2 regions of the Neobacillus sp. NPDC093127 genome follow, and region 1 is predicted to be linked to the other one. Evidence: riboswitches for the same ligand, from Rfam matches in the RefSeq annotation. Region 1 holds a riboswitch; the other holds the start of a gene.

Region 1 (6,603 bases):
TAGGACCGGAGTTAAAAAGACTCATGAATAATCAGGGAATCATCGATGATAAACGAATTGAACTTTGCACTTTATGTGGCAGCTGTGACATGTCTTGTCCCGAAAATGTCCATGTGACCACATTGACGGCCTTTGCAAAAGCGATTCATTCAGTTAAGTCTGGGACTAAATTTCGCGATATCGTGTTAAGTAACGCTGAATGGGTTGGTAAACTAGCTTCTGCGTTTGCTCCTGTTACCAATTTGGCCATGGGAATGAAGCCGGTCAGAAAAGTGATGGAGATGGTCATGGATATCCCTGCTGAGCGGCAATTCCCAAAATATCGCTTTCATAACTTTAACCGAGTTTACAAAAAGAAAACCGCCAGTACAGAACGGAAAGTAGCGTATTTTTCTGGCTGTTATGCCACCTTTAATGCTCCTGAAGTTGCCATGAGCTTCATCAAAGTGATGGAGCATAATGGAATTGAGGTCGTAAAACCTGACCAAAAATGCTGTGGTGTTCCTATGTTTGCCAACGGGCAAATGAACCAAGGACTAAAAAATGCTAACCACAATATTACTAGTTTTTTAGAATATACTCGCCAAGGATACGATGTGGTCTTAACCTGCACTAGCTGTACGCTCGCGTTTAAAAAAGAATATGTAGCCTTTCTTAACACAGATGAGGCAAAGGAGCTTGCAAGCCATGTCTACGATGCCGATGAATATTTACGCTTATTAAAGGAAAGCAGCGAATTGAACATGAATTTTGCGCCAATGAAGGTCAGAGCAGGCTACTATGCTCCGTGTCATATGAAGGCGCAGGGAATCGGAAATCCTGCGATGGATATTTTAGAACTTATTCCAGGTTTCAAAATTCAAGATGTGGGTGCAGGCTGCTGCGGGCAATGCGGCACGTTTGGATTTAAAACGGAAAAATACGATGTTTCGATGGCAATTGGCCGCCCAATGGCCGAGGCAGTGAAGGAAGTCGATGCAGATTACACGGTAACGGAATGTGGCATGTGTAAAAACCAGCTTGATCAGCTGACGGAAAAACCGGTTAGACATCCAATGCAAATCGTAGCGGAATCCTATGAACGTACAAGAGTATTGAGTTAATTCTCAAACACTTATTTATGTTGGCAGCTTACGTTTTTTTAGATATTAATAGGATTTCACAGTTTTGACATTTCCTAACTTAGTATTTCTGATAATGGCTGTATGGAAACAATAAAATATTATAAAATTAAGATAAGGAATCTGGAAACGAAAGGAGGACAATCGGGATGAGCTTTTTTGGACAAAAGGTGCTGCCGGCCATTCGAAAAATAGAAGATGTTGAAAAAATGATGTCGAGCAATTATGAGTATATGGTGATATTGGATTTGCATGTTTCCAGACTGAAACCCATTTTTCAGATGGCTCAGTCCAACCATAAAAAGTTGATCATCCATATGGATTTAGTTCACGGGTTAAAAAGTGATGAATACTCTACTGAATATATTTGTCAGGAATATAAGCCATTTGGACTGATTTCAACTAAAGGAAGTGTCATTCTAAAAGCAAGGCAAAAAGGGGTAAAATCGATTCAGCGGCTGTTTCTATTAGATACCAGCTCAATCGAAAAGAGTTTTGCATTGATTGAACGGACACAGCCGGATTATATTGAAGTACTGCCGGGAATTATGCCAAAGATTATTAAAGATATTCGAAATCGGACGAAAAGAGAAGTTTTTGCCGGTGGCTTAATCGATACCATTGAAGAGGTAGAACAAGCTTATGAAGCGGGAGCGGTTACGATTACAACCTCTAATAAAGAATTATGGAAATATTATCATCCGGAGAAGAAACATACCGAAGTCTAGCATTTTTCATGTGCTCAAAATATAAAGAAATAAAACGGTATTTAACGTAAAGACATTCCTTCCTGATTCTCTTGGTGAATGTCTTTTTTATTTTTCGAAATAATATCGAAATATCGTTCATTATTAATTAATGTGGAGAATTTGTGAACTGGATTGACAGCGTTTTCAGGTTACCATTATACTAGTAATTAAGTTGATAATATGTGAAGAAGAGCTGAGAGACTCACGGAAAAACCCAATTATTTTTGGGTAATTTCTATGGGTCTCTTTTTCTTTTTTTACGATTATTCACCACACGGTTTACAAGTTTTTTAAAAAAAGAGGAGGTTTATTATGACAGCGTTTTGGGGTGAATTAATTGGTACGGCAATTCTAATTACGTTAGGTGCAGGCGTATGCGCGGGTGTAAACTTAAAGAAGACGCTCTCTAACAGCAGTGGATGGGTAATTATTACTTTTGGCTGGGGGCTCGCAGTAGCAGTTGCTGCATACTCAGTAGGTAAATTTAGCGGTGCCCATCTTAATCCGGCATTAACCGTTGCCTTGGCATTTACCGGGGATCTGCCTTGGAAAGAGGTTCCAACCTATATCATCGGCCAAGTTTTAGGTGCTATGATAGGGGCAACAGTTGTTTATTTCCACTACCTGCCACATTGGAAAGCAACAGATGATCCAGGGGCAAAATTAGGTACATTTGCAACAGGTCCTGCTATTCCATATACAATGGCAAACTTAATTAGTGAAATGATTGGTACTTTTGTTCTTGTTTTAGGTATTCTAGCAATAGGTGCAAATAAATTTACAGATGGTTTAAATCCATTGATCGTTGGTTTTCTGATTGTTAGTATCGGGATGAGCTTAGGGGGAACGACAGGATATGCGATCAATCCTGCACGTGACTTTGGGCCAAGATTAGCCCATGCACTGCTTCCGATTCCGGGAAAAGGAAGTTCTAACTGGGGATATGCTTGGATTCCAGTTATAGGACCAATGCTTGGAGGAAGCCTCGGGGGCTTATTCTATAAGACTGTATTTTTAGGGAAGACAGATATAAATCTTTGGTTTGTAATTGGAGCCATTGTGATCATTCTTGCGGCAGCATTCTTTATTGGCAAGAAACCTCAGGAAATGGCTGTTGTCAAAAAGGTTAGTGCATAATCTAAATTAAAGGGAGAGATTATTTTGATGGAAAAATATATCTTATCATTAGATCAAGGAACAACAAGCTCACGTGCGATTCTTTTTAATAAAAAGGGAGAAATTGTTCACGTCGCACAGCAAGAATTCAAGCAATATTTTCCGAAGCCAGGCTGGGTGGAGCACAATGCCAATGAAATTTGGGGTTCCATTCTCGCAGTTATTGCTTCTTGTTTAGCTGAGGCTAATGTAAAGCCAGAACAAGTGGCAGGAATTGGGATTACCAACCAACGGGAAACAGCCGTTGTGTGGGATAAAGAAACAGGACAGCCGGTTTATCATGCGATTGTCTGGCAATCCCGCCAGACGGCAGAGATTTGTGAAGAATTAAAAGCACAAGGTCATGACCAATTATTTAGGGATAAAACAGGGCTGTTAATCGATGCTTATTTTTCCGGAACAAAAGTGAAATGGATTTTAGACAATGTAGATGGTGCAAGAGAAAAGGCAGACCGTGGAGAATTGTTATTCGGAACGATTGATACCTGGCTCATTTGGAAGCTTTCAGGCGGTAGAGCCCATGTAACGGATTACTCGAACGCTTCGAGGACATTGATGTACAATATTCACGACCTTAAGTGGGATGAAGAATTATTAGAGATTCTAACTGTCCCTGCCTCCATGCTTCCAGAAGTACGCCAATCTTCCGAGGTTTATGCTGAAACGGTTGATTATCATTTCTTTGGCTGCAATGTCCCAATTGCAGGGGTAGCGGGCGACCAACAAGCAGCGTTATTTGGGCAGGCGTGCTATGAAAAAGGGATGGCGAAAAATACGTATGGAACTGGCTGCTTTATGTTGATGAATACCGGTGAAAAAGCAGTGAAATCTGAAAATGGCTTATTAACAACGATTGCTTGGGGGATTGACGGAAAGGTAGAATACGCCTTAGAAGGAAGTATCTTTGTTGCCGGGTCTGCCATCCAATGGCTTCGCGACGGGCTTCGCATGTTTAATAACGCCGCAGAAAGTGAGAAATATGCTGCAAGTGTAGCATCAACTGAAGGTGTTTATGTCGTTCCTGCCTTTGTTGGTCTGGGAACACCATATTGGGATAGTGATGTCCGCGGTTCGGTCTTTGGCTTAACTCGCGGGACAACGAAAGAACATTTCGTCCGCGCAACCTTAGAATCGCTTGCCTACCAAACGAAAGATGTGTTGACTTCAATGGAAGCCGATTCCGGTATCTCGCTGAAAGCACTTCGTGTGGATGGCGGCGCAGTTGCCAATAACTTCTTAATGCAATTCCAAAGCAATGTGTTAGATGTTCCTGTAGAACGTCCAGAAATTAAAGAAACAACCGCATTAGGAGCTGCATATTTAGCAGGATTAGCCGTAGGGTACTGGGAAAGCCAAGAAGAAATTGCCACACAATGGAATATGGACAAAGCATTTACACCAGACATGGCCGAAGAAGAAAGAGAAACACTCTACACAGGCTGGAAAAAAGCAGTGAATGCTGCTAGGGCATTTAAATAGTGTCCACTAATAAGTGTCTTTTTTCGTTGACGTTTTAAATGCTGTTCTTTATGATAGTAAAGAAGAGAATACCCGTACTTGAACGGGAGAGGTTCATAGCTGATACCCTCTATAAAAAACTATGGATACATGACTTGTTGCCATGTCCATATCGGACATGGCTTTTTTGTTTTTATCCCTAAAGTTTGCATAGGATGTTCAGAAGAAACTCTCTTGGTTAAGTGTGGGGACACATTTTACTAGGGGGTTTTTTTTATGTCTGGACGCAAGTCTACAGAAGGATTAAATGATTTAACACTATTAGGGAATCAAGGTACCACCTATTCATTTGATTATGCACCGGAGGTATTGGAGGCAGTCGATAATCTGCACCCGGAACGTGATTATTTCGTAAAATTTAATTGCCCGGAGTTTACCAGCCTTTGCCCGCTGACCCGTCAGCCGGATTTTGCAACGATGTATATTTCGTATGTTCCGAATCAAAAAATTGTCGAGAGCAAGTCATTGAAATTATATCTTTTCAGTTTTCGAAATCATGGTGATTTCCATGAGGACTGTGTCAATATCATCATGAACGACTTAATTCAATTACTTGATCCGCGCTATATTGAGGTTTGGGGGAAGTTCACACCACGTGGGGGAATTTCGATTGATCCGTGGTGCAACTATGGGAAACCCGGCACCAAGTACGAAGAGATGGCAAGTTTTCGGTTGATGAACCATGACCTCTATCCGGAAAAAGTTGATAATCGATAAGGGAAGGAATAAAGGAATGATATTTTACTTGAATGGAATTTTTGTAGGACTGTTAATCCTAGCAAACATTGTTGCTGTAAAGCTTTTTAGCATTGGAAATTTTGCCATATTGCCAGCCGCTGTCATTATTTATATCTTTACGTATCCACTTATTGATGTAATCGTTGAGGTTTATGGAAAAAAAGAAGCACGGAGAACGGTTCAGGCCGGGCTGATTATGCAAATCCTTGCGCTTATCTTCATAACAATTACGATTCATCTGCCAGCTGCACCTGTATTTAAAGAACAATCGTCATTCGAAACGATTTTAAATGGAAGTTTTCGTGTGATTATTGCCAGTTTAATTTCCTATGCAGTGAGTCAAAACTTGGATGTGTTTGTGTTCAATAAATTAAAAAGCGCCCATGGACAAAAAAAGCTTTGGTTACGCAATAACGCGTCGACCATGCTGAGCCAATTGATTGATACGACCATTTTTATAACTATTGCCTTCTATGGAACAATGCCAATAGCTGTCCTAGGAAGCCTAATCTTGACGCAATACATTTTTAAATTCTTTGCAGCGATCCTAACAACACCGCTAGTTTACTTGCTTGTCCATTTCATACGTAGAAAGGAATCACAGGAGCGGGTACACCCATTACAAAAAGAAGCATAGGCATGTAGAATATATTAATAAGGGTGTCAGGCACCGTGTGAATTTTTCACATGGTGCCTGACACCTAATAGTTAGTGATTACCCACACTAAAGGGCATCATTTATAACCCTTTTGTAATACAGGACGGATAGTAATCCGAAGATTGAATACAATCCAGTGTAGATGACCATGACGATAATCATTGGTGTCCACACCTCGGTCCCGAATAAAAACCAGCCTGATTGAACGGCGAAATAGCTGTGGAGAAGGCCAACGATTAATGGAATCCCGAAATTAAACACCTGTTTTGCCTGAATCCCTTTTAGCAGGTCGCTCCGAGTAAATCCGAGTTTTCTCAGGATTGTATAATTTGGTTTCTCCTCTTCCCCCTCACCCATTTGTTTAAAATAAAGAATACATCCGGATGTGATTAGAAAGGTTAATCCTAAAAAGCCTACGATAAACATGATGAGGCCATACACATTTTTCTGCGAATTGCTGATGTCCAAACGAGAAGAAAATGAATTGTCGTTACTACTATTCATCTTTTTAAAAAGATCATTTGCTTTTTCAAGGTTGGCTTCATCTTTTAACGTAAATCCGATAAACAGCGACGATTCTTTTTGAATCTTTGGATTGACATCTTTCTTTAAGCGCTCGAATACCGTTTCATCGACAATGGCA
Region 2 (6,603 bases), on a different contig from region 1:
AACGTGATCGTGGCATTTCGTGTTGCTGCAAAGTCCTCGAGGATATTTTTATTTGGAAGATGATCGAACTGAGCCCCCGCAATAAAATCGTTCTCGTCAAATCCTGCCAAGGGTGTCTGGTCACCGCGGCCAATTCGCAGCAGGCGGTAACTCATGATTCTTTCAGTGTCTGCCATATGGCCAAGCACTTCTTTAATACTCCATTTTCCTAGGGCATAACGGAATTGACCGTTATCCTCTGATATTCCTTCAAAAAGAGCAGTCACCTCCGCTAAATTTTCCTTCAAAATCAGTAAAAGGTCATCATCTGATACTAGATTTACATAAGGTACATAATACTCGGGATATTCATTTTCTAATGGACGCTGTAACATTCCGTTCTCTCCCTTCTAATAATTCGAAATAACTATAACAAATTTATCCTACCACAATACTCGCAATACTCAAAAAATTAAATTTAACTATTACCATTCTTTAAATTTGTTTTCCTGTCTCAATATTTATTAAAATTATCCTTATTAGGGAGTTAAAAAGAGAAAGGTCGAGTGTTATGCCCAAAATATTCTTAATAGAGAGTTTAGTAGGTAAAACCTTTAAAATATTAAATGGCTTTCCTGCCTACATTACAATCGAACAAAAAGAAAAACCGACAGGCCTTATTTCTGAGCAAGAGCTCTCCATGGTAATTGATCTGTGTTCCAAGTGGGGATTTGAGCGAATTGGTGTTTCGTTGGATAAAACGTCAGAAGACTTCGACTGCCTATCGGAAATATTCCTAAGAAACGGGTTTGAACATTTTTCCTCTAGGGTTGAGGTTTATAAAGATTTAACGAACCTAGATAAAGGGGAAACACCGTTTACCTATGCTACCTTAGCTGATCAAAGCTTTTCAGAATCAAAATTTAAATCTCTCTGGGAAAGGTGTACGTCAGGTTCAGATAATAAACCAACAACCTTAACAATAGACCAGCACCTTATGGCGGTTAAAAGTGAATTAGGGGCTGACTGGGAAGAATCCTGCCACGTATATTATTTACAACATAACCCGATTGGAATTTCCATCCCGCACCTCGAGCCAGGTACAATGGATGAGGGGAGATTGTTTTATTTTGGACTATTACCTGAAGCAAGAGGGCAAGGTTTAAGTACTGCCCTGCATCTCCAATCGTTATGGGCCTTAAAAGAAATGGGAGCAAGCTACTACATTGGGAGCACACATCTCGGGAATAAGAAAATGCAAAGAGTATTTAAGAAAAATGGCTGCATTATCCGGACACAAACAGAAACGTATTACAAATATTTTTCCAATTAAGAAGGGATGAAAATTGAGCAAAGTAGAGATTATCGTCTTAAATGAAGAAGATGCAAAAACGGCTGAAGCCAATGGGGCGGACCGGCTTGAGTTAGTTTCCGCAATCGCTGAAGGCGGTCTGACACCAAGTTACGGAACGATTAAAAAGGTTGTAAAGAGTGTGGGAATTCCTGTAATGGTTATGGTTCGGCCACATAGCTATTCATTTGAATACCGTAAGAGTGAATGGGATGCTATTAGAGAAGATATTAAAATAATTCAAGAGTTAGGTGCTGCTGGAATCGTTTTTGGAGGGCTAACCGAAAAGCATACAGTTGATTTTGATATTCTCGCCATGGTTTTAGAAGTGGCCCAAGGTCTTTCCGTAACCTTTCATCGAGCCATTGATCAAACGGATGCTTTAGAAGCGTATAGGTCCCTTTGCCACGCACCGTATCATGTTGACCGTATCCTCACTTCAGGTGGGAAACCAAAGGTACTGGAAGGTCTTGACCCATTAAAGAGGATGTTAACGGAGTCGAAGAAAACACCTGACCAGCCAATCATCATGCCGGGTTCAGGTCTCTCTTCCAGTAATATTGAGTATATACATAAACAGCTCCAGGCATCGGAATACCATTTTGGCTCAGCAGTAAGAATCAATGGGGATTTTCGCAATCAAATAAATGGGGATGAAATCCAAAAGATAAAAAGAATGGTCAACTAGTTTACAACAAAAAAGAGCTGCTGCTTTATTCACCTTTAGCAGCAACTCTTATGATAGTTAAACCATTTTTTCAAAATGGACGCGTTTGTTAATAGCATACATAATCGGCATGCCGACGGCCATCACGACCAATTCACCAACTGCAGTTGTCAGCCATGTAAACATGAAAGGTAAACCAAACGCCAGGTGAAGTTCAAGGGCAATCAAGAACATTGTAAACGTGAAGACAAGTGTATTGACGACCATTCGTGCCCAGATGCCTTTGATAAAGCGGGCGCATACAATCGCAATCAACAAGGCAATCACCGATTGGCCGACACCGAAAATCAGGTCATATGCCTTCATTGGTGAAAAGAATAAATTCGTCAAAAATACACCAAGAACGATTCCATAAATGTACTTTTTGTTAAAAACGATCAGATGATTAAACATTTCCGAGACACGGAACTGGACTTGGGTAAAGCCAAACGGCTGAATTAAGGCTGAAACAGCAATGTATAATGCGGCGACAATCCCGCCCACAACAACTCCATGCACTTTGTTGTGTGCCTTGCCGGCTGCAGCAGTTTCAACAGAACCAATACCTGGTTTGGCACCAATTGGTTGTGCTGCTGTGTTAGTTGTTTTCTCCATATTCATTTCTCCTTAGTTTTTTTTCGTGGGAGGATCTCGAACCACGTTAAGGTAAGATGCTTGCAAACTAATATATTAATACTAATAATAGCATGAGTCAATGACAGTTTTTTCAAAAGAATAAAGGAAGCCGTCCAAAACGGCTTCCTTGCAGCACTAACTTTGTACCTCGCTCATTAGTGCATGGGTATTGTCTTCAGTGTCTTTGAAGAACGACATCCATGTTTCTGTTTGACCCATTTTGGCGACAATGTGCGGTTCGTCGATAAAGACGACCCCTTTTTCAACTAATCCTTGATAGCTTTCCTTAATATCCGCAACTTGAAAATAGATAACCGAACTTGGGTGAGCAAATTGCACCTGTTCAGGTAGGCTCAGCAGAAGGCGCAGGCCGTTACATTCAAAGAATGCCAGCGTTTCAGTATTGAACAGCAGAGGAAGTTCCAGTAAATCCTTATAAAAGGTAGTCGCTCTATCAATATCCTTCACGGGCACTCCAATTTGTCCAATATTTTGAATTTTAGTCATCTAACTCTCTCCCATCCTAAATAATCCAATCTCATAAATTATAATTTAAATACTCTTTATTTTCAAAAAAGATTCATGCGTCGGAGCATTATTGTGAAGAGAGAAGCTAGACAACTATTTTCCGTGAACATTTTCAGAAATTTTGCCGGTAATGTTCAAATAATGCGTTATCACCTTTATTATTGCTGCAAATATGTAAAAATAGAGATTGGAAGACAGGGCTGCTCAGTCCTTTTTTTAAAAATATTATGTTCAGCCTGAACACTGAAGAAATGGAGGTTAACAAAACATGCTCCACCATCTTGAAATTTATGTTTCCAATCTTACTAAAACCATTGAATTCTGGGAGTGGTTTTTAACAGAATTAGGATACGAGCGATATCAGAAATGGGACTCGGGTATTAGTTGGAAGGATCGGGATACTTATATCGTTTTTGTCCAAGCAGAGGAACGGTTTATGGATGTCCCTTACCATCGCTGCAGGGTAGGGTTAAACCATCTGGCATTCCATGCGAAATCGAGGGAACAGGTTGATGAAATCACCGAAAAGTTAAAGATGGAGGGAGTAGGAATCCTCTATCAAGATAAGCATCCTTACGCTGGCGGCGATTCTCATTACGCTGTTTATTTCGAAGACCCCGATCGAATCAAAGTGGAACTCGTTGCACCGGAAAAATACGGACAATTAATATAAAGGGGAATAGGGAATGGCTGCCTGAATAAAAAGGCCTTTTATTTTTTAATTACTTGTGTAAAATAGTTGTAGACCTATCAAGGGGTGCAGGAGGACTATTTCATGGTAACAATTAAGGAGATTGCTGAGAGGGCGAATGTTTCCCGGACAACTGTTTCAAGAGTTTTAAATAGTTCCGGATACGTAAGCGAGGAGGCAAAAAAAAGAGTTTTAAAGGTAATAGAGGAAACTAGTTATGTCCCGAGCGAAAATGCGAAATCTTTACGGACGAAAAAGACAAAGGTCATTGGCGCGGTTCTTCCCAAAATTAGTACAGAAACATCAAGCCGGCTTGTAAAAGGAATGGATGAAATTCTTGCACCGGAAGGCTATCAAATTCTCCTGACGAATACAAATCTTGAACCTGAAAAGGAAATTGAATATTTAAAGCTGCTGAAAAGTCGGCATGTTGATGGAATTATTCTATCGGCCACTAACATCAATCGTCCTTTAGTTGAAGAAATATATAATTTGAAAATCCCATTTGTCACCGTGGGACAAACGATCTCCGGTTTAGCGAATGTCATTTTTGATGATTATCAGGCTACCAAAGACATGGTAAATTTCCTCGTTCAAAAGGGGCATAACAATATTGCTTTTATTGGTGTAGATGAACAGGATCGTGCTGTAGGATATTTACGCAAATCCGGATACCTCGACGCCATGAAAGAAAATAACTTATATATAGAAAACAACTGGGTGAAAAAGGGAATATTTAATGTTGAATCCGGTTTCGAGTGTATGAAGGCAATCCTTGATGCTTCGCAAAATAAACCAACAGCCGTGTTAGCGGTAACAGACCGCTTAGCTATTGGTGCAATGCAGTATTTGAAGGAGGCGGGAATCACGATTCCGGATGATATCGCACTAGCGGGAATGGGAGCTTCTGAACTATCAAAATACATCACGCCAGCCCTAACAACGATCGATTTTTCCATCGAAGAGGCAGGACGGGAAGCAGCATTATTAATTCTTAAAAAGATAAATGGGGAAAATTCCCACGAGATAATTAAAAAAATTCATTATAGACTAATAGAAAGAGCCAGTATATAATGAATTGTGTAATCGATTCCATTCAGTAATTTCCATCGGTTACACTATTATTTTTTCTTTTTATGGAATCGATTCCATAGGGATTGATGCGTAATTTTTCTGGGTATTTCTAAACTATGGATAATCTTTTTTTCTTCTATGTGTAATCGATTCCACATATTAAAACAGGGGTGAGATCAATGTCTGAAAATCGCAAGATAGCAGAAGACGTAGTCGAGGCTGTTGGGGGCCAGGGGAACATTCAATCTGTAGCCCACTGTGCTACACGTCTTAGGATTATGGTTAACGATAAGGAAAAAATCAATCAAGAGAAAACAGAGAAAATCAATAAAGTAAAGGGAGCCTTCTTTAATTCCGGGCAATACCAAATTATTTTTGGAACGGGAACAGTCAATAAAATTTACGAAGAAATTTCCCAGCTTGGACTTGATACAATGTCTGCTTCAGACCAGAAAAAAGAAGCGGTAAAAAGCGGCAGCAGATTTCAAAGAGCGATCAGAACCTTTGGAGATGTGTTTGTGCCGATTATACCGGTTCTAGTAGCAACAGGACTATTTATGGGGCTTCGAGGTTTAGTGATGCAGGAACAAATACTGGCCTTGTTCGGCATGAAGCCGGATGACATTTCGCAAAACTTTATCTTATTTACACAAGTCTTAACTGATACGGCATTTATTTTCCTGCCTGCCCTAATTGCCTGGTCAACATTTAGAGTGTTCGGTGGAACGCCAATCATCGGATTGGTCCTTGGCTTGATGCTTGTATCCCCAGCATTGCCAAATGCCTGGGCCGTAGCCGGTGGCGATGTGAAGCCGCTTCACTTTCTAAACTTTATTCCTGTTGTTGGTTACCAAGGTTCTGTTTTACCTGCGTTTATTGCTGGAATTATCGGGGCAAAGCTTGAGAGATTAATAAGAAAACGTGTACCGGAAGCTTTTGACTTAATTCTCACACCATTTCTAACGCTTCTCGTTATGATTACCTTCTCACTATTAGTGATTGGACCTATCTTCCATATTGTTGAACAAGATATTTTAAAGGTTGCAACGAACGTCCTTTCCTGGCCGTTTGGAATTAGTGGAATTCTAATTGGTGGACTGAACCAGCTAATTGTTATTACAGGGGTTCACCATATCTTCAACATGTTAGAGATTCAACTATTATCTCAATTTCATAATAACCCGTATAATGCCATTATTACATGTTCGGTTGCTGCCCAAGGCGGTGCAGCACTTGCTGTAGGAATAAAGACAAAGTCAACGAAATTAAAAGCACTTGCATTTCCTTCCGCCTTGTCAGCATTTTTGGGAATTACCGAACCGGCTATTTTTGGGGTTAACTTACGGTATGGTAAACCATTTATTATGGCGTTAATTGGCGGCGCAGCCGGCGGATTTTTATCATCCATCTTAGGTCTTAAAGCTACCGGGATGGCGGTTACAGTAATTCCTGGGACCCTGCTGTATTTAAATGGGCAAATTTTGTTGTACATCCTAGTCAACCTGGTTGCCATCGCTGTTGCTTTCCTTCTAACCTGGATGTTTGGCTACTCAGATAAAGCTAAGAAGGAAATCGAACAATAATATTTATTAACAAAAGGCAAGACATGGCTTGCCTTTTTCCTTTAAAAAAAATACA

Evidence for each region. Region 1 has a riboswitch for preQ1 ahead of queF (preQ(1) synthase). Riboswitches for the same ligand answer to the same signal wherever they lie in the genome.
Region 2: it holds a riboswitch for preQ1, as region 1 does, so the genes downstream of both, ACIQCO_RS07395 (QueT transporter family protein) here and queF (preQ(1) synthase) in region 1, are expected to answer to the same signal.

The regions. Positions count from the first base shown of each region.
Region 1 covers NZ_JBIVOP010000030.1:32,332-38,934, reverse strand. Annotated here, with positions in the region: gene ACIQCO_RS25875 (anaerobic glycerol-3-phosphate dehydrogenase subunit C) at 1-1,103, shown strand, start outside; gene ACIQCO_RS25870 (glycerol-3-phosphate responsive antiterminator) at 1,271-1,849, shown strand; gene ACIQCO_RS25865 (MIP/aquaporin family protein) at 2,183-3,007, shown strand; gene glpK (glycerol kinase GlpK) at 3,035-4,525, shown strand; PreQ1 riboswitch class I at 4,608-4,654, shown strand; gene queF (preQ(1) synthase) at 4,781-5,281, shown strand; gene ACIQCO_RS25850 (queuosine precursor transporter) at 5,298-5,939, shown strand; gene ACIQCO_RS25845 (FtsX-like permease family protein) at 6,027-6,603, opposite strand, start outside.
Region 2 covers NZ_JBIVOP010000004.1:106,344-112,946, reverse strand. Annotated here, with positions in the region: gene ACIQCO_RS07410 (DinB family protein) at 1-374, opposite strand, end outside; gene ACIQCO_RS07405 (GNAT family N-acetyltransferase) at 551-1,312, shown strand; gene ACIQCO_RS07400 (copper homeostasis protein CutC) at 1,326-2,018, shown strand; gene ACIQCO_RS07395 (QueT transporter family protein) at 2,076-2,651, opposite strand; PreQ1 riboswitch class I at 2,658-2,702, opposite strand; gene ACIQCO_RS07390 (VOC family protein) at 2,808-3,179, opposite strand; gene ACIQCO_RS07385 (VOC family protein) at 3,469-3,873, shown strand; gene ACIQCO_RS07380 (LacI family DNA-binding transcriptional regulator) at 3,976-4,965, shown strand; gene ACIQCO_RS07375 (sucrose-specific PTS transporter subunit IIBC) at 5,145-6,548, shown strand.